DNA from 4 places in the Paenibacillus terrisolis genome. Region 4 is predicted to be linked to each of the others. Evidence: riboswitches for the same ligand, from Rfam matches in the RefSeq annotation. Region 4 holds a riboswitch; each other region holds the start of a gene.
The links. Region 4 has a riboswitch for cyclic di-AMP ahead of ACI48K_RS21030 (3D domain-containing protein). Riboswitches for the same ligand answer to the same signal wherever they lie in the genome.

Region 1: it holds a riboswitch for cyclic di-AMP, as region 4 does, so the genes downstream of both, ACI48K_RS11705 (TrkH family potassium uptake protein) here and ACI48K_RS21030 (3D domain-containing protein) in region 4, are expected to answer to the same signal.
Region 2: it holds a riboswitch for cyclic di-AMP, as region 4 does, so the genes downstream of both, ACI48K_RS22020 (hypothetical protein) here and ACI48K_RS21030 (3D domain-containing protein) in region 4, are expected to answer to the same signal.
Region 3: it holds a riboswitch for cyclic di-AMP, as region 4 does, so the genes downstream of both, ACI48K_RS21115 (G5 domain-containing protein) here and ACI48K_RS21030 (3D domain-containing protein) in region 4, are expected to answer to the same signal.

The regions. Positions count from the first base shown of each region.
Region 1 is NZ_JBKFGG010000010.1:9,879-14,738, forward strand. It holds gene ACI48K_RS11700 (potassium channel family protein) at 1-237, opposite strand, end outside; gene ACI48K_RS11705 (TrkH family potassium uptake protein) at 253-1,587, opposite strand; cyclic di-AMP (ydaO/yuaA leader) riboswitch at 1,660-1,818, opposite strand; gene ACI48K_RS11710 (CPBP family intramembrane glutamic endopeptidase) at 2,107-3,834, shown strand; gene uvrC (excinuclease ABC subunit UvrC) at 3,803-4,860, opposite strand, start outside.
Region 2 is NZ_JBKFGG010000036.1:6,182-11,041, forward strand. It holds gene ACI48K_RS22010 (DUF445 domain-containing protein) at 1-1,243, opposite strand, end outside; gene ACI48K_RS22015 (hypothetical protein) at 1,358-1,792, opposite strand; gene ACI48K_RS22020 (hypothetical protein) at 1,782-2,297, opposite strand; cyclic di-AMP (ydaO/yuaA leader) riboswitch at 2,429-2,599, opposite strand; cyclic di-AMP (ydaO/yuaA leader) riboswitch at 2,996-3,168, shown strand; gene ACI48K_RS22025 (APC family permease) at 3,306-4,860, shown strand, end outside.
Region 3 is NZ_JBKFGG010000033.1:12,303-17,162, reverse strand. It holds gene rsmA (16S rRNA (adenine(1518)-N(6)/adenine(1519)-N(6))-dimethyltransferase RsmA) at 1-327, opposite strand, end outside; gene rnmV (ribonuclease M5) at 324-878, opposite strand; gene ACI48K_RS21115 (G5 domain-containing protein) at 992-2,128, opposite strand; cyclic di-AMP (ydaO/yuaA leader) riboswitch at 2,391-2,610, opposite strand; gene ACI48K_RS21110 (TatD family hydrolase) at 2,828-3,598, opposite strand; gene ACI48K_RS21105 (HD domain-containing protein) at 3,635-4,860, opposite strand, start outside.
Region 4 is NZ_JBKFGG010000032.1:81,869-86,728, reverse strand. It holds gene ACI48K_RS21030 (3D domain-containing protein) at 440-1,132, opposite strand; cyclic di-AMP (ydaO/yuaA leader) riboswitch at 1,138-1,322, opposite strand; gene ACI48K_RS21025 (amino acid ABC transporter ATP-binding protein) at 1,473-2,195, opposite strand; gene ACI48K_RS21020 (amino acid ABC transporter permease) at 2,182-2,844, opposite strand; gene ACI48K_RS21015 (transporter substrate-binding domain-containing protein) at 2,943-3,776, opposite strand; gene ACI48K_RS21010 (alpha-glycosidase) at 3,976-4,860, shown strand, end outside.

The sequences.
Region 1 (4,860 bases), on a different contig from region 4:
AATGTCGCTGCCGATCGCCACGATGCCGCAGTCAAAATTGCGCACGCCCAGCGATTTCAACACCTCTTCATCGGTGGGGTCAGCCACGACCGCATGGGTGAGTTGATCGCCCAAAGCCTCCACGATTTCCTCATTCCGGTCAATGCCGAGCACCTCGTAACCAAGATCCATCAGCTCCAGAGCCAGACTTGATCCAAAGCGTCCCAGCCCGATCACCACAAACTGCTGTGTTTTCATTGTAGATTAATCCCCTTATCCTATGATCATTTTGCCTTCCGGATGGCGATATAATTCTTTACCTTTTTTCGGACCGAGCGCGTATGCCAGCGTAAGAGGTCCCAGCCGTCCGGCGAACATGGTGAAGCTGATGATGATTTTGCCGATTAAAGTCAGCTTGCCGGTCAATCCCATGGTCAAACCAACCGTACCGAAGGCGGACGTTGTCTCAAACAGAATGCTGAGGAAGCTGGCATCCTCCGTCGTCGACAAGATCATGGCCACGGCAATAACCAGAAACAAGGCCAACATCGCCAGCGTAACCGCTTTGAAAATCCGTTCCTGGGCCAGACGATAACGGAACAACACCAAGTCCGAGCGCCCGCGGATCATGGAAATCACCGCGCCGACCAGAATCGTAAACGTCGTCGTTTTGATCCCGCCCCCGGTGGAGCCCGGCGACGCCCCGATAAACATCAGGATGATCATAAAAAACTGGGTGGCCTGACGCAAAGCGCCGATGTCCAGTGTGTTGGCTCCCGCCGTTCTGGGCGTTACCGATTGGAAGAACGAGCTCCAGATCTTCGCGCTCCAGTTTAACGGCTCCAGTGTTCTGGAATTCGTGAATTCGAATATAAAAATAACGAGCGCCCCGACAACTATCAGTGCGGACGTCATGGACAACACGACTTTGGAATGCAATGACAGCCTGCGGTGGCGCCGAAATTCAATGAGATCGGACAAGACGATGAACCCGATCCCCCCGGAGACGATCAAAAACATGGCTACAAAATTCGTGACCGGGTCGCCGACATATTGCGTCAGGCTGCGGTATTCGCCAAACAGGTCAAATCCGGCATTGTTAAACATCGAGACGGCGTGAAAGACTCCGAAATAGACCGCCCGGCCAAACGGCATGTCAAAAGCCCAGCGCAGCGCGAAAGTCACGGCCGCACAAGCCTCGATGACGAGCGAATACATCAACACCTTGCGGATCAGCCGAACGATGCCCTCCATCGAATTCTGGTTCATCGCCTCCTGCAGCAGCAGACGGTCCTTCAGCGATATTTTCCGCTTAAATACGAGAGAAAATAACGTTGCCATGGTCATGAATCCCAACCCGCCGACCTGAATCAGCAGCATGATCACGACTTGCCCGAATGTGGAAAAATACGTTCCCGTGTCCCGAACGACCAGACCGGTTACGCAGGTTGCCGAGGTTGCCGTAAACAAAGCATCGATAAAAGGCGTCGTCTCTCCCCGTGTACTTGAGATCGGCAGCATCAGCAGCAGCGCGCCCAGAAGAATAATCAGGGCAAAACCCAGCACAAGAATCTGGGGCGGAGAAAACTTGAACCATTTGGATAGCAACCTATTCACCTCATCGCTTAATTAGGAAAAACAAAAGAAAAAAGCACTGGAAATCCAATGCCTTTCGGGTTTGGCTCCTGTTGCAAAGGCCTACGAGGTTAGCTGACGGATTCGGACATGCACAGTTGCCCTATTCGCTCTCTTACCCGGCATTCCTGCCGGCTCCAAGCGAAATTCACCCCGGAAAATTCGGTTCCCCCGTTTTCAAATGAAATTCGGCCGTATTTTATTTTCATCGAGTTACATTTCATTTTTATCAAATGGATTATAATCCATAATCCAACCTATCACAATGGCTCTTTTCGATGAAATAGCCTTGAAAATCGTGAAAACCAAGAACTCATAGCTTATGATCTCGCTAAATCTAACACATTGGGGAACTTATCTTCGATTATTGGAGGTTTTCATTTATATTTTCATCACCGTCTCTGGCGCGCGGGGTACGCCCTATGATATCTTTACTGTGACGCGATTGCAGTAAAATAATCCCTTTTACAAAAATTTTAAAGGAGCTTAACCATGAACTTGATATCGCAAACCTCTGGGAGGAAAATCAAGCCCAAAACGCTTTGGCTGATGGCCGCGCTCGGATTTATCGTTTTTATCCTTGTTCAGGTTCTCCCGACCGACGCGTCGGAAACGCTGCAAATGGAGCAGCAGGAGAAAACGATTTCCAAACAGCAGGCAGCAAGCGCTGCCGAAGATTTCGCCGCATCCCAGCTTCAATTGGAAGGAGAACTTAAGCCTGCTCTCGTTACATATGAAACGCAATCGGATTTATACGGTTATTTGGCCAAAGAAGATCTGCTCGGCCCGTTTCTGAAATCCTATGACAAGAACTTTCCTTATGACGTCTTTCGCGTTCGTTTCAATAACCCGAATGAAGTGTTGTCCGCATTAACCGTAGACGTCCACATGACGACCGGAAAAGTGGTCAGCTTCGAAGAAATCACGACCGCCAGCAATAAAAATAAGCAGGATATGCTAAGCAATGGTTCGGAAACCGTCGACAGCCTGCGCTCCTGGGAAGGCGATTTGACGCTGGAGCAGAAAGAAAAATTAGCCCAGCCTTACTTGACGTATTTCGGGTTTAACAAAAGCGGGATTCAACCAGCAGCCAATGAGAGCGAAGTCGGCTTGTTGTACCAAATCCCGGATTTCAAGGTCGGGCAATCCAAAGCCCAAATCAAATTCAGCTTCGAATACGGCCAGGTTTCTTCGATGGAAGCTTCCTTCAGCGTTCCGAAATCACATACCGATTACGTGGCTCATCAGACCACGATTGCCAACTGGCTGACGTTTGGCGGTTATGCCCTGTTCACGTTTGTTCTGGGCATTTTGGCCATCGTCTACAGCGGATTGACACGGGTGCACACGTCTTTTAAAAGAGGGATTTTCCTGGCTTCCGTCTACTTTGTTCTTTCGACCGCCAGTACGATCAACATGCTGCCCGTTTTCCAAAAAGAGAGCATGTCTTCCGCCGTGCTGCTTATCGGATTCATTATCCAGGGATTAGTTACCCTGATCCTTGCCGCCTCCGTTTATTTCTCCTTGGTTGGGGGAGACGGATTGTGGCGCAAACAAGGAATCGCCCTGTGGCCGCGCGCCAAGGAGTCCGGATATGGACGGCATGTTTTGGGCGCGGTGTCCGACGCCTATGCCTGGGCCCTGATATTGCTGGGCGCACAGTCCGTCATCTTTTTTGTACTGGAACGAACGCTTCACACCTGGTCGACGACCGACGCCACACAGTCCCCATACAATATGATTTACCCAATTTTCATGCCTCTGCTTGCTTGGGTAGCCGGGATTGGGGAAGAAGCCGTATACCGGCTGTTCGGCATCCCGATGTTGAAGAAAATATTCCGCAGCACATTTGTCGCCAGCGTGATCACAACGATGATCTGGGCGTTCGGCCATACGCTGTATCCGATTTACCCTGTCACTTCCCGTCCGATCGAGCTGCTGTTCATCGGTCTGCTGTTCAGCTTCATCTTTTTGCGGTACGGCTTCGTGACGGTCATGTTCTCGCATACGATTTTCGATACGATTCTGATGTCTTTAAGCATCATTTTCATGGGCGGCGCCCTGAATTTCACGGCAGGCGTGTTTTATATCGTTCTTCCCGCCATCGTCGCTTACGTCGTCTACCGGTTTAATCCGCCGGGGAAAGAACGAAAGCCGCTGCCGTTCGACAAAAAAGAGGAGCCGTTGTTTACGACTCCTCATCCCGAAGGGCATTTATAATTTCATTCGCCAGTTTATCACCAATGGAAAGAGGCCGGAAGTCTTCGACGGAGGCCTCTTTAATTTTTTTCAGCGAGCCAAAATGCTTGAGCAGCGCTTTACGGCGTTTTTCCCCGATTCCGGGGATCGCGTCGAGCCGCGAGGTCACCATTGATTTGCCGCGCTGTTCGCGGTGGAACGAGATGGCGAAGCGGTGCACTTCGTCCTGAATGCGCTGCAGCAGGTAAAATTCCTGGCTGTCGCGCGGCAGGTGAATCGGCTCCGGCGGATCATAAGCCATCAACTGAGCCGTCTTATGTTTCGCGTCCTTAACAAGGCCGCAGACGGGAATGTACAGCCCCAGCTCGTTCTCGAGAATTTCGGTCGCCGCAGAAATTTGCCCCTTGCCGCCGTCCACAACGATCAGATCCGGCATCGGCAAATTCTCCTTCAGCACCCGTTCGTATCTGCGGCGGATCACCTCGCGCATCGTTTCGTAATCGTCCGGGCCCTGTACGGTCCGGACTTTATATTTGCGGTATTCCTTCTTGGCCGGCTTGCCGTCGATGAATACCACCATCGCCGAAACGGGGTTCGTCCCCTGGATATTGGAGTTGTCGAACGCTTCGATGCGCGACACCGACGTAAGTCCGATTGATCGGCCGAGGTTCTCCGCGGCCTTCGATGTCCGTTCCTCATCGCGTTCGATGAGGCGGAATTTCTCGTCCAGCGACACGCGCGCGTTGTCGACGGCCATCGTTATCATCTGCCGCTTCAGTCCACGCTGCGGCACCAACACCTTCACGCCGAGCCACTGCTGCAGCGCGTCCGCGCCGGAATCCGGCCCCAGCAGCTCGCCTTCGGGAGCGGCCGAAGGGCTTGCCTCGGCCTCGGCCGCTTTGCCGGAAGACGGCTGGACTTGCTCGCCGGCCTCATCCGAAACCGGCTGCTCCGGCAGGGCCGCCGAAACCTCGTCCGCCGCCTCCATTGCCGGGAGAAGAATTTCCTGCGGCAGCGCCGGATTATCGCTGTAATATTGGGCCACGA
Region 2 (4,860 bases), on a different contig from region 4:
TAAGCAAAAAACCGAGTAAAAAGCCGCAAAGGGCTCCGTTAACGCGAATCCATTGCAAGTCCTTTCCAAGTTTATCCTCAAGCATCATCACTAAAGTCTCGTCGTCCATTTGATCGATGTTGTCCTTCACCAATTGCCCGATAAGATGATGGTTAGATGCGGCCAGATTGATCAAATACTGGGTAAGGTGGTCCTCCATGGACGCAAGAACCTCCGGCTTGCGGTTCTTGATGAACCGGATCAAGGAACGATATAACGTAAAGATTTTGCGTCCTCCGGCTATGCGTTCCTTTTCTATCGTATCGAGTGCCGTCGTCCGTATGCCTTCGATTGCTGATACGATGAAGCTCGTTCCGTTTTCTCCCTTTATTTGATCCGCAGCCCAATTTCGGAGAGTGAGTATGTTGTCGTCATTTTCAATGAGACGGAGAAGTGTGCCGCGAAGTTCCAAGGCGAGCTTTTCGCGCAAAGGGCTAGCCTCATCCAGTAATTCCCTCGCCGTCGAAAGGGACAAATCTTGAAGCATGATTCCCAGCTTGTCTTCCGTGAAGAAACCCGTAACGGCCTGAAGGAAAAATCCTCTGATTCCCTTGCCTTTCATTTCCGTTAACTTCTGATATGCCATGCTGCCGAGGAGCGCGCTTGTATTTTCCTGTTCCAGCCATTTAATGAGTCCCGAAGCGGCGAGGTCGATCACTTTGTAATCGTAACCGGAACGTACGGCCTGCCGGTAGACATGTTTCGTCGCCGTTTGAATATCGGCTTTACTAAGCCAGACGGACAATCCGCTTTGAAGATACGGAACGTATTTTTCCGTCGGCAACTGCCGCAGCAGCGTTTCGGAGAAATTCAGAATGTTCAATCTTGTTTTCTTGCGGCTCAGTATTCTGGCTAGCATGAAAATTGCCGTTTCCAAAACATGTATGGATCGAAGCTTGGCTTCGATGCTCTGTTTATTTAAAAGCTCGTTCTCTACGGCGGAAATGAGTGAACGCGTAATTTTGCTTTTGTTTTTTAGCAATAACGAGGTGTGGGGGATCGGAATCCCCAGAGGATGACGAAACAATGCGGTAACCGCAAACCAGTCGGCCATTCCTCCCACCAAACCTGCTTCAAAACTCCCCTTTAATAATTGAACAAAAGTGGACTGGGGTAACAACAAAGTGGCTAAAAAACCGCAAAACATAATTAATAACGAGATCCCGGCCAAATTTCTTGACTTCATTTTATGCCCTCTTTCCATGCCTTGTAGCCGCAGTTCTTTTATTGTCTCCCTTTAGATTAAATCATAGTCGACGGATTCGGTAAACATCGGTTCGCGTCCCCCGCCCCTAAGTTCCCTTTCATGAAGAGTTAATTATAGTAATGAATAATAAGACATCGATTCCTGAATCAATTTTTCTTCATTCGGCGGGTTCCTGTATAAACGGTTGTTCCCATGTTCGTCACCGGCTGCGATTTTGAGTGGAACACGCTTGGCTTGAGCGACTTCGAGCAAGGCGATTTGGACCAGTTCCCGTTGGTTCTGACTCCATTCCGCGCCTTTGCACCGTACAATTTCGAGGGCTTCCTCAACCGTATGATTTCGGATGCACTTTAAGAAAACTCCCCATTTGATCAAATCAAATCCTTTCTGATCCGCGAAAACGAGGCAAGCACCCAAACCGCAGTTTTCTCCGCATGAAAGCTTCAGAACGCAATACCAGCAGCCTTTCGGCTTTTTTACCGTCCAAAGAAAGCTGGGAGGTTCATGAAAGGCAAACAGTTTAATTTGTGACAACTTAGTCTTCATTCGTTTTCCCTCCAGGATTTTCTGCGAATTTTAGTTCAATATGGTGAGTTTTCCGGGCTTTTTCAACAAACTGCCGAATCTCCCGCTCATTCTCGCAAACTGCGGAATGCTCCAGCCAGATGATATATTTCATTTTATGAACGACGGATAAATGAAGGGGAAACGATTCTCTTGACTTGATCACATACCAACCGGAAGGTTTGTTTCTCCAAGGCTCCCGGAAGGCTGCCGGAAGCGGAAGCCTGGTACGAGTGAACCAGTCCTGCTGCTGTTGTTTTTCTCTCAGTTTCTTATAAATTCCGAGCACGATTTCAGAATCCGGGCATTCCAGACAGGAAGCCGGCTGACCAAACTGCCGCAGCACCTCGATTTTGTCTTTCCCGAAGCCGTAACCCACGATAAACCGCTGGCCACATTCTTCATACCATAGAGCTCCGAAACATAAGTAGCGTAAACTGATTGGATCCAAAAGTCCCTGCTCTGTCCCAATATAATATAGTTTCATGTCGTACCCCCGTCGTTTAAAGATTGTATAAACTGTCATTTCAGCAAAAAAACCGCAAACAGAGATAAAACCTCTGCTGCGGTTTTGCGTGGACGAAAAAACAGACCCGGCGCAAATGCAAGGCAAAATAAAGGTTCCCCCTGTCACGCTTACGAGGTTAGCTGCCGGATTCGGGCGGTGGGAGTCGCCCTACCTTAAGAGACCGGAATGATAGTCTCTTCTCGGATTCACCCCAAGAGGACCGTTAAAGGTCCGATGGTTCCCCCGCTTCCCGCCAGGCGGGAATTAAGCGTCGTTCATTACAACGAATCATACTATCTCAAGATTCCTTTTGTAAAAAAGGAAAAGAGCTTTTTCAGGTCCTGCTGAAGCAAATTTTCGCTCAAAAAGAAAAGAAATAAGCTTAAAAAGTATTTGTTGAAGCTTTTCATGTATCTTTCTAATGAAAGCTTAATTTTTTATTTTCAATTAAGGGAAAGGGACGGCAAATGATTTTTTTGCGTTAATTCCATTAAAGCAAGAAAAGGAAAGATAATGGCCGAAGAAATATAAATTTCGAGAGGGAAATTACGATGTAAGCGGTTTTTCGGGAAACTATGCCGTTTTTTTGCGAGTACATTTCTTAATCGATCGCTTTACAAAACCTTGATATCGAACGTATGATGTTAATTGTTTCTTGAATATTATTTCTGAAAACTTATTCATTATCGCTGAATTTCCTAACCTGGAAAACGGGGGAACCGGTTGGAGTTAAGCCTGAAAACGGGTGATTCTCCTATGGGGTGAATCCTGACGGCAATACGCGTCAGGTAGGGCGACTCTTGCCGTCCGAATCCGACAGCTAACCTCGTAAGCGTAGTCAGGAGTGGGTAACTTACTGTGAAAAAGACACAGGCTACCCTGTGTTTTTTTGTTGCCTAAAATTGACTTAACAGGCAGCAAAAATTGAAAATAAACCCGATTTGGTCGGGGGAAATTAGAAAAATAACATTTGTGGCGGTGAAACTTGTGCTTTCCTATTTAAAAAGATTTCTCATTGGGCGTCCGTTAAAATCGACGGAGCTGGGTGAACAAAAACTGACGAAGACAAAAGCGCTTGCGATTCTTTCCTCGGACGCCTTGTCCTCAGTGGCATACGGGCCGGAGCAAATCCTGGTGGTTCTGATGACCATCGGCGCGATCGCTTATTGGTATTCCATTCCAATCGCGGCGGGCGTTTTGGTTCTTTTGGCCGCTTTGATTTTGTCTTATCGTCAAATCATTTTCACCTATCCTCACGGAGGTGGAGCTTACGTTGTTTCCAAAGAGAATCTTGGTGTGCTTCCGGGGTTAGTCGCCGGGGGTTCCCTGCTTGTCGATTACGTTTTGACCGTATCCGTCAGCGTATCGGCCGGGACGGATGCCATTACTTCGGCTTTTCCCAGTTTGCATCCTTACACAGTTATCATAGCTGTTGTTTTTGTGCTTTTCATAACAACGCTGAATTTAAGGGGAGTCACGGAATCCGCATCCGTTTTTGCTTTGCCGGTTTACCTGTTTGTTCTTGCCTTGTTTATTATGATCGGGGCAGGCATTTTTCGTGTTCTGACCGGGCAAGCAGCTCCGGAACTTCATACGCCCCTGGGAACTCCCGTAGCGGGAATCGGCCTGTTTTTGCTGCTTCGCGCCTTCGCCTCCGGGTGTACGGCATTAACCGGGGTTGAAGCTATTTCCAACGCGATCCCCAACTTCAAAGATCCAGCCCCCCGCAATGCGGCCAAGACACTGCTTGCCATGGGAACTTTGCTCGCTTTATTGTTTTCGGGAATCGTCTTTCTTGCTTATTATTATGGCGTTGGCCATCGCACCGATGTAACGGTGCTGTCGCAAATCGCCGAACAGACCTTTGGAAGAAACTTTATGTACTTCTTCATTCAAGGGACAACGGCATTGATTCTGATTCTGGCCGCCAATACGGGATATTCCGCTTTTCCGCTGCTGGCCGTGAATCTCGCCAAAGACAAATTCATCCCGAGGATGTTTACGATCCGGGGAGACCGGCTCGGATATTCCAACGGGATCCTTATTCTGGGACTTTTTTCGATCATTCTGATCGTTGTTTTTGAAGGCAAGACCGAACTGCTGATTCCGCTCTACGCGATCGGGGTATTCATTCCGTTTACCCTTTCCCAAACGGGAATGATGGTTAAATGGTTCCGTGAGAAACCGGCCGGGTGGGTTAAAAAATTTATAATCAACACGACCGGAGCCGTGATTAGCCTTCTGGTCAGCGTTATGTTCTTTATCACCAAGTTCTCCAACGTTTGGCCGGTGCTTATTTTCTTGCCGGTAATCATTTATTTTTTCCACCGGATTCATAAGCATTATATGGCTATCGCGGATCAACTGAGAATATCGACATGCGAACCGGCACTTGCGATTGAAGGAAATGTCATTATCGTTCCGGTCGCCGGGATTACGCATGTCGTGGAAAACTCGCTGAATTATGCCAAGTCGCTTTCTCCTCATCAGATCATCGCCGTTTATGTACCGTTCGAGAGAGAGGAAGAGGCTATTTTCGAAG
Region 3 (4,860 bases), on a different contig from region 4:
ATTCAGCTTCAGCACATCGCCGTGAATGACGCGAACATGCGGGTGCGGCTCCAACACCTCTTCCAAAATCGGCAGCAGACGCTGGTCGATTTCCACCGCAACCACTTTCCCGGCCTCCTGAGCCAGTTTTTCGGTCAATGCGCCGATCCCCGGCCCGATTTCAAGAGCCCCCTTGGACGCGTCCAAACCGGCGGCTGCAACGATTTTGCCGAGTATATTTTGATCGATCAGAAAGTTCTGACCCAGACTTTTCTTAAAAGAAAATCCGTGCCGTTGAATAATTTCCTTCGTCCGGCGCGGCGTAGAAACATCTTCATTCCTGTTCATGGGTGATTGACTCCTTTGTCTTCGAGCTCCGCGAGGGCGGCCGCGAATTCTTCCCTGCTGATCTTGAACACCGTCAGCCGTTTATGGAACTGCTTGCCGTTGCAGTATCCGATGCCAAGCAGCTCTCCCATCACCCGCCGGCGTGCAGCGGCTTCCGGATGAACGATCAGGCCCGCCTCTATCAAGTCTGCCCAATCAATGAGCCCCTCCACTCCCTGAAGCTCGCAGCGGACCTTGGAGAGCGCTTCGCGGATCGCCTCCGGCGAAGCGTTCTCCACGCCGATGTCTCCGCGTTTCGTGGCGTCCGCTTCCCGTATAAAGGCATGCTTGCACCCCGGAACCCGGGCCGCGACGATTTTACGGATTCGCTCCCCCGCATGGTCGGGATCCGTAAAAATAATAACTCCCCGCCGCTCCTGCGCCAGGGCAATTTTTCGCAGCGTCGTCTCGTTGATCGCCGACCCGCCCGTCTCGATCGTGTCGGCCTCCACGGCCCGTTTAATCGCGACGGTATCGTCGCGCCCCTCCACCACGATGACCTCTTTGATCATGTGCCGTCTTCCCTTCCGTTTACAACAAAAAGAAGAGGAAGGCTCCTCTTCTAATCCAATGTCTTATTCATCATCCTAATACTATCTTATTCCCCTCGCAAAGTAAAACGAGGTTAGTTTAATTCAGGCTTTGTCGGACCGATGACATATACGGTACGGCCCTTTTTGAGCCCGAAATTTGTCGCTGCCTTGAGCGAGTCGTAATATACGTCAATCTTATGTCCGTCGATAGCGCCGCCGGTATCCTCCGCCTTGCGGAAGCCGAGCCCTTCGATGTAGACCCACCATCCGAGCGGAACGATGCTGGTATCAACCGCAATGGTTCTTCCTTGCGTTACGCGCGTCCCGGAAGCGGTTCTCGTGCCGATACCTTCCTCTTCGGAGGAATAAGCCGTTAAGGTAACGTTTTTAAGTACCTTTTTGTATTTAAACGACACGCCGCCTTTTGTGGTCAGCCCGCTGATATTTACCGCGTTCGGATTACGGGTAATGCTTGCGGATTTGACCTCTGCCGGCTTTTTGACGCCAACTGCGATGACCTTGGGCTGAGCGCTTACCGCCACTTCTTTGCCAAGCCACCGCTTCGTTACGAATTTGCCATCCTCGTACACCTTTTCGATGTTGTGAACGACCACGCCATTGCTTCCCGGCTGAAGGACTTTGGTTTTGCCCTTAAGCAGGTTCTCGTCTGACGTCTTCACGATGGTGAACGGAACTGTAATTTTTTCCTGAACAGTTTGCTTGCTGACACGGACGATCTTGATATCCGAATCAGACGTTAGCGCGCTGCCCAGCGCCGGTTTTATTTTATCGTCTTTGCTCAGGGCGATGCCAAGCTCGGTGATGGCCCCCTGTACGCTGCTTTTCGTGGTGAAATGAACCTTCGTTGCTCCGTCCACGCTTACGGTTACCGGAACCGCATGCACGGCAACAAAATGATTGTCCGCCCCTTGCGAGCCGGCAAGAAGCTGGACTGCTGAATCTTGCTTGCTCAGCATACCGACTGGCGCTTTCTTAAGATCCGCCTGAGACACGCCTGTCTCGGCCGATTGGATCTTGCCTTCCGCTACCAGAGAAGTCTCTTTTTTATCGTTTTGGCCAAATAGCCAAATCAGGATGATGATGATCACTGCGACGGTCAGAACTCCAACAATCGAAATCTGACGTAAATTCTCATGCTTCCATCGCATTGCGTAAGACATGCTGGATGAGCGTGATTGATGGGTGTCTTCTTTGTGGAAAATGCCCATTTCGTCCGTCCTCCTTCATAGTCCCGCCGTCTAGGTCGATGCATGATACGTTTGACGTGACTACAGATCGTTTTTACGAAACGCGGTGAAATCCCCCGTATTTCGCATCCTGCCCCAGTCTACCTGGCATATGTCACCTCCTGTTTAACAACAGTATGATGACCCTATTACTTTTATTCAAAAACAAAAGAAGCCTAAAGAAAGAGTTAGAGGAACTCCTTCGTGGCTTCCGAATTGTCTTGGTGTAATAGGATGCACGAGTTACCTCTCTTATTGACGCTTACGAGGTTAGCTGTCGGGTTCGGACGAAAGAGAGCCGCCCTTTCTCAGTTCATTCGCTCATGGCGCAATGACCTCGAATTCACCCCTAAGACCCTGTAAAGAAATCAAATACAGCAACAGCCGGTGCTCTAAGCACTGCCCTTAACCATTCCTGTATCGGTTCCCCCGTTCTCCAAATGGAGATTCAGCGAGACTGGTTCATGGAACCAAAGTCATCGAATAGGCTCGCCCAACTGACGAGTGAGCCAAAATGACTACAGAAGAAATTCTAACTTGTTTCCATGCATGTTGTAAAGGACGAATCAACCACGTTTTTTAAAAAAAATGGTTAAAAAAATGTAACTAACTTGGATTTTCTGGTTAAAAAGCATTCATATTTCGAAAATCCTGCTTTTTTCGGCCCATTTGCTCCGGAATTCACCGTATTCCAAATCGTTCCATTGCATTTCGGGAGGTAATTTCGGCGATTTCCTCCACGAACACCCCTTTTAACTCGGCCGCCGCTTCCGCAACCAGACGTACATGGGCGGATTCGTTTCTTTTCCCTCGAAATGGATGCGGAGTAAGATATGGGGAATCGGTTTCGATCAACAAACGGTCCATCGGTGTTTTGGCTAAAACTTCCTTTGGCTGTTTTGCATTTTTAAACGTTATCGGTCCGCCGAACGACAAATGGAATCCCAAATCCAGACACATTTTGGCAATTTCCCAACTACCGGAGAAGGAGTGAAGCACACCTCCGACTTCGCTCGCTTTCTCTTCGCGCAAAATTCGGACTACATCCTCGTGCGCTTCCCGATTATGGATGCTGATGGGCATTCCGAGGCTGCGAGCGAGGCCGATTTGATCGCGGAAAACTTTGTGCTGAACCTCTTTCGGTGACGTATCCCAGTAATAATCCAGACCGATCTCGCCGATGGCCACGACCTTCTCATGCTTGCATAATTCAGCGATCCAGTCCAAATCGCCCTCTTGCATCGTAATCGCATCCTGAGGATGCCAGCCGACGGCGGCATAAATAAAGTCATAAGATTCCGCAAGTTTCATCGTCGTCGGGATCGTTTCACGGTTAAAGCCGATATTGATCATACGCGTAACCCCTTGTTCCACCGCGCGGGCAATCGCTTGCTCACGATCTTCGTCAAACTGGGGCGCATCCATATGGGTATGGGTGTCGAATAACATCATCGATAGTTCCTCCCAGGCTGTTTTTTGATTCGTTTCTTAATGCTGCTGCTCGAAAATCCTTGCAATGTTTGCCGGCAGCCGGCCGATCACAGCGGATAATTTATTGTCGGGATAGTACAAATGAAATTTGCCGCGGTGGAGTCCGCTGATCGACCTTACAATGTCGGACACCTCGGAAATTTCCCGGAGCCGGTCGCGTCGGTCGAGCAGCAAGATCTGCTTCTGTCCGAAAGCTTCCTCCGGACGAAACACATCATAAGGCAGATCGGTCGGAAAATCAATTTCCAGATCGTATTCCGGGTTAAGCCCGGCCTTAGCAAACGCCTCCCGAATTCCCTCGATCGTTTCCAAATCCAGCGATTCGCATTCTACATATTTATACAATTTACGTTCCAAGAATCGACCGCATAAATCACTGAGCAAAGGATCGGACTCTTGCTTCCACTGCATAAAGGCCGTTTGCATCAGCGCCTCATCCAGCAGTAAATATTCCTGGACCGTTAATTCACGGTTAAACAGTCCCGGCAAAGGATCCGGCAAGAACTTAAACGAATGCCCGGCCTCTAAAAGCTCTTTGGCCCGGCGCAAAATCTGCCGCAAAATGATCTCCGAGCTGCGGGTAACGGGATGGAAGTATACCTGCCAGTACATTTGGTAACGGGACATCAAATAATCCTCAACCGCGTGCATGCCCGACTCCTTGACGACTACCCGGCCCTGATGAGGACGCAGCATCCGCAAAATCCGGTCCATGTCAATCGTGCCGTAATTGACCCCGGTAAAATAGGCGTCCCGCAGCAAATAATCCATCCGGTCGGCATCAAGCGGACTGGAGACCAGATTGACGACAATCGGATTGCCGTAATCCTTACGGATGACCGCGGCGACTTTTTCGGGGAAATCCTCACCCATGCGCCGAAGCACCTGGCCGACCTCCGTGTCGCCAAGCATAATTTTGCAGGTCCAATCCTCGTGATGCATTTGGAAGGCCTGCTCGATGGAATGGGAAAATGGACCATGGCCCAAATCATGCAGCAGGGCGGCGCTTAAAGCGACCAGCCGCTCGTCGTGATCCCAGCCGGCATAACCGCCGCTTTCAAACTGCGAAATGATGCGGCGCGTGATTTCATAAACGCCCAGCGAGTGGGAGAAGCGGCTGTGCTCGGCACCGTGAAATGTCAAATAAGAAGTGCCCAGCTGCCGAATTCGACGTAAACGCTGAAATTCAGACGAATTGATCAGCGACCAAATCATTTCGTCCT
Region 4 (4,860 bases):
ATAGTATATCAATTAACCTGTCGCATTCCAACAACGGGTAGCTTGACAAGTATTAGCTGGTTTTATGGCCTTATTTCCACTGAAGTGGCCTCATTCTGAATGAATAGCGCCGTTTTATGGCTCTATTTCTTCAGGAGAGTCGCTTTTTCCCTCGAATTTGGACGTTTTGCCGAAAATAAGACCATTTTGTACCGCAATTTTCAGGAAAATGCGGCTTCAGAGTGAAATTAGGCCATTTTATACCGCTATTCGAGACACTTGCCCGGCACTTCCGATGATTTGCTTAAAAAAGCCGGTAATAGACCCAATAGAAAAAAAGATGATGCAGGGATAGCCCCCCGCATCATCTTTTTTTTCACTTTTTATTCCTTTTTCAGCTAAGTGAGCGGTTCGTAAATGAGCCAATCAACTTTTGCAACCTCTCATTTTACAGCTTCACCTACTTCAACACATACAGCTTAACGTTCTGAAATCCGAAGGTATTAACGGCGTCGGGGCTGCCCGGAATGAAGATATCGATCCGGTTGCCTTTGATCGCGCTGCCCTGGTCGCTTGCCGTGGCGACAAAAGCCTGCTTCGGCAATCCGGGATGACTGTGTCCGGTCACGAGTACTTTCGTACCCATCGGAATCACATTCGGATCAACCGCAATTGTGCCGATTTGCAGCGGGTTTCCGAAATAATCAACGGCTCCCCAACCTCCGTTCTCGCTCGCCGCGGAGGAATAAGCGGTGGCTTTCACATCAATTGTCCGAGAGTAATTAAAGGTCTTGCCCCAAGCCTCAACGACGTTGCTATCCGAAGCCACCTTCAGCGTTGGCAGCGCTTTCGAATCGGCTGCCGTTATAGTTTTTGCCTTCGCCGCAGCCATGGTCGTGAACGTCGCCGCGGTTTGGCCCGGAATCGTAATTTTCAGACCGGCGTAAATATTCGTCGATTTGATGTTCGGATTGGCGGTGATGAGCTTGTTCATATTCACTCCGTACTCCTTGGCCAGAAGGTAAAACGTATCTCCTTCCTTCGCCGTATGTACTGCGTCCGCATGTGCCGGAACGGCCTGCAACACCAGTGCCAAACTTGCGGCGACAACCGCCGATTTTGCAAATCTCGACCAAATACGATGTTTCAACATAAAAAATGACCTCCTTGGATTGCCGGCGGAGTTAGTTGTCGGATTCGGAAAAAGGATCGTTCCCGGCGCTAGGTTCAACAAGCGCTTCACCCCAAGAAAAGTCGCAATCACTAATCGTACTTCGATTGGCGGCTTTTCGTAAATCGTCCCCCGCACCTGTTTAACGAACAGGTTTTGGCCTTCCTAGAATATATCACAATTTTGTAACCTATAGGAGATGAAAGTTTTACCAATCGCGTGAAAACGTTGATTTTACAAAGGAAATCTGTTCTTTGAAATGATGACAAACTAGTAAATAACCGCCCGAATCTCTCGGGCGGTTATCTGTTAAAGTGGAAAATCAAAGCACTTTGCTTAGGAAATCCTGAGTACGCTGATGCTTGGGAGCGCCGAACACACCCTCCGGTGTTCCTTGCTCAAGAATAACCCCTTCGTCCATGAACAGGATCCGGTCGCCGACTTCGCGGGCAAAGCCCATTTCGTGAGTTACGATGACCATCGTCATGCCGCGTTCCGCTAGTTTCTTCATGACATCGAGCACTTCGCCGACCATCTCCGGGTCCAGCGCGGACGTAGGCTCGTCAAACAGCATGACATGCGGTTCCATCGCAAGCGCCCTTGCAATGGCAATCCGCTGCTTCTGGCCGCCCGACAGCTGGGAAGGATAAGCGTCGCGCTTTTCTTCCAGTCCAACTGTGTGAAGCAAATCCATGGCGATCGCTTCCGCTTTGCTTTTCTCCATCTTTTTGACACGGATCGGAGCAAGCGTAATATTGTCCAGCACGGTTTTATGAGGAAACAAGTTGAACTGCTGAAATACCATGCCCATCTTTTCGCGGGCTTTATTGATGTTATAATTCTTGCCGGTGATGGACTCGCCTTCGAACTTAATCTCGCCCTGCGTCGGTTCCTCCAGCAGATTCAAACAGCGCAAAAATGTGCTTTTGCCCGATCCGCTCGGGCCAATGACAACCACAACCTCGCCCTTGGCAATTTCCAGGTCGATGCCTTTCAAGATATGGAGCTGTCCAAACTTTTTATGCAAATCCTTAACGGTGATCACTGGCCTTCAACTTCCTTTCGAACACGCCCAGAATCCGGGACAAAGTGAATGTCAAAATAAAATACATAATTGCCACGATCAGATAAGGCGCCATTCCGTCATACGTAATGCCCACGACGGCGCCGGACTGGAACATCAGCTCGGTGATGCCGATGATCGATACGATCGATGATTCCTTAATGATCGTAACGAACTCGTTGCCGATGGCGGGCAGCACGGATTTGATCGCCTGCGGAATGATGATGAAGCGCAGCGCCATCCCCTGCGTCATACCTAATGAGCGAGCCGCTTCTCCCTGCCCGCGGTCAACGCCCTGAATCCCGGCGCGAAAGATTTCCGCCAAATAAGCCGAGCTGTTGATCGACAGGGTAATGGCCCCGGATTCGATCGGCGTAAAACTGATATTAAACGCCGTCGCGAAGCCGTAATGGATGATAAAGAGCTGCACGAGCATCGGCGTGCCCCGCAAGAACTCGACCCAGGCGTTGCCTATAAAACGCACGATTGCAAATGGGGACATCCGCACCAAGGCCACAAGCAGCCCTAAAATGAAGCCGCATAATACGCCGATGGCTGCCAACAGCAGCGTATATTGCACGCCGGTCAGAAAATAGCTTTTGTAATCCATAAACACGCTGAATAGATTCATACCCCGTTCATTCCTCCTAGTTTACCTCAAAACATTATACAAAAAAAAGAGAAAATAGCGAAGAGACTCCGCTATTTTCCGAAAGGTTGTTTGACGGATTATTGTTCGGCAAGCTCGCTGGCGTCGGCCACGAATTTATCGATGCTGCCGTCTCCGATCAAGCGGTCGAGGGTTGTGTTTACTTGATCAAGCAGCTCTTTGTTGCCCTTCTTGATACCGATGACGTATCCTTCGTCTTCCGTTACCGGTTTGGCGTCCGTAATGGCGATGCCTTTGACCTTCTTGACGAATGATTCGGCAACGGGTCCTTCAATAATCGCGGCATCCACGCGATTGGAGGTTAACTGCATAATAATGTCGTTAATCTTTGCAAGCGAAGTCAGCTTCGCGTCTTTGATTTCCTTGGCCATGTCTTCCTGAATGGAGCTCTTTTGCACGCCGATCTTCGCACCTACCAAAGATTCCATCGTTGCGTATTTGTCTTTGTCTTCTTCGCGAGTCACGATGGCCTGCTCAGCCTTGTAGTAAATCTTGGACATATCGATTTGCTTCGCCCGTTCCGGAGTTGGGCTAAGTCCGGAAATGACAAGATCTACCCGGTCGCTCGAAAGCTCGTTCAGCAAGGAGTCGAACTGCATATCCTTGATTTGGAGTTCTGCGCCCATGTCTTTGGCGATTTCTTTCGCAATCTCCACGTCAAAACCTACGATTTGGTCTTTGCCGTCGGCATCTTTAATATGAAATTCGTATGGCGGGAAGTCGGCGCTTAGGCCGATGGTCAGCGTCTTGGACGCTTCCGTGTTCGTGCTGTTGCCACCGGCTGCGCTCGTCGCATTTCCGTTTGTTCCTGCATCGTTTTTATTTTGCCCGCAGGCTGCCAGTACCCCAGCCACTAAAACCAGCGATATCAATAATGTGCCCCATTTTTTCATATATCTCTCTCCTATCAAATTATGAACTTTTCGATAAATCCCATCATTACTGGGCTAATTATAAATCAGATTGTATATATATGCAAAGGTTTTTCACGATTTATCATACTTTGGTCAATAAATTAAATATTTACATTTGGTCTTCGGTGGGAATAATGCTCATTATAACAAAACCCTGCCTTAAGGAGGCTTTTCAGCTATGCTTCTTGAAGCCATGTATCATGTCCCCCGGGACAAATGGGCTTACGCCTATGACTCTGCCACGATTCACCTGCGCGTGCGCACCAAACGGGACGATGTTCAAAACGTATTTGCGATGACCGGCGACAAATACGACTGGAAAGGAACTTATCAGGAGCTGCCGATGGAGCTGGCCGCCCACGACCGGATGTTCGATTATTGGGAAATCGCCGTCCGCCCCCGTTTCAAGCGTTTGTCATACGCTTTTAAACTGACTTCGGGCACCGAAACGGCATACATGCTGGATACGGGGATCCAAAATGAAGCGCCGACGCCTCCCGGAGAAATGTATGAATATCCATACATCCATGACATTGACGTCTTCAAGGTACCCGAATGGGCAAAGCAGGCCGTTTTTTATCAGATCATACCGGAGCGTTTCGCCAATGGAGATCCCTCCAACGATCCAACCCCCGTCGAATCTTGGGGCGGCAAGCCTTCTCGGGAAAATTTCTTCGGCGGCGATCTGCAGGGGATTCTGGATCACTTGGAGGATCTCTCCGACCTTGGGATTAACGCCATCTATTTTACGCCGCTGTTCATTTCCCCTTCCAATCACAAATACGATACGCTGGACTATAGACGCGTCGACCCTCATTTCGGCGACAACAAACTTCTGAAACAGGTCGTCGACCGATGCCATGAGCATGGCATCCGCGTTGTCCTGGACGCGGTATTCAATCATTGCGGAGAGCATTTCCCTCCGTTTCAGGATGTGCTGAAAAACGGGGCTTCATCCCGATACGCGGACTGGTTCCATATCAATCAATTTCCGCCAAATGTTCAAAATGGAATTCCCTCCTACGACACTTTTGGTTTTTTTGCCCATATGCCCAAATTCAAC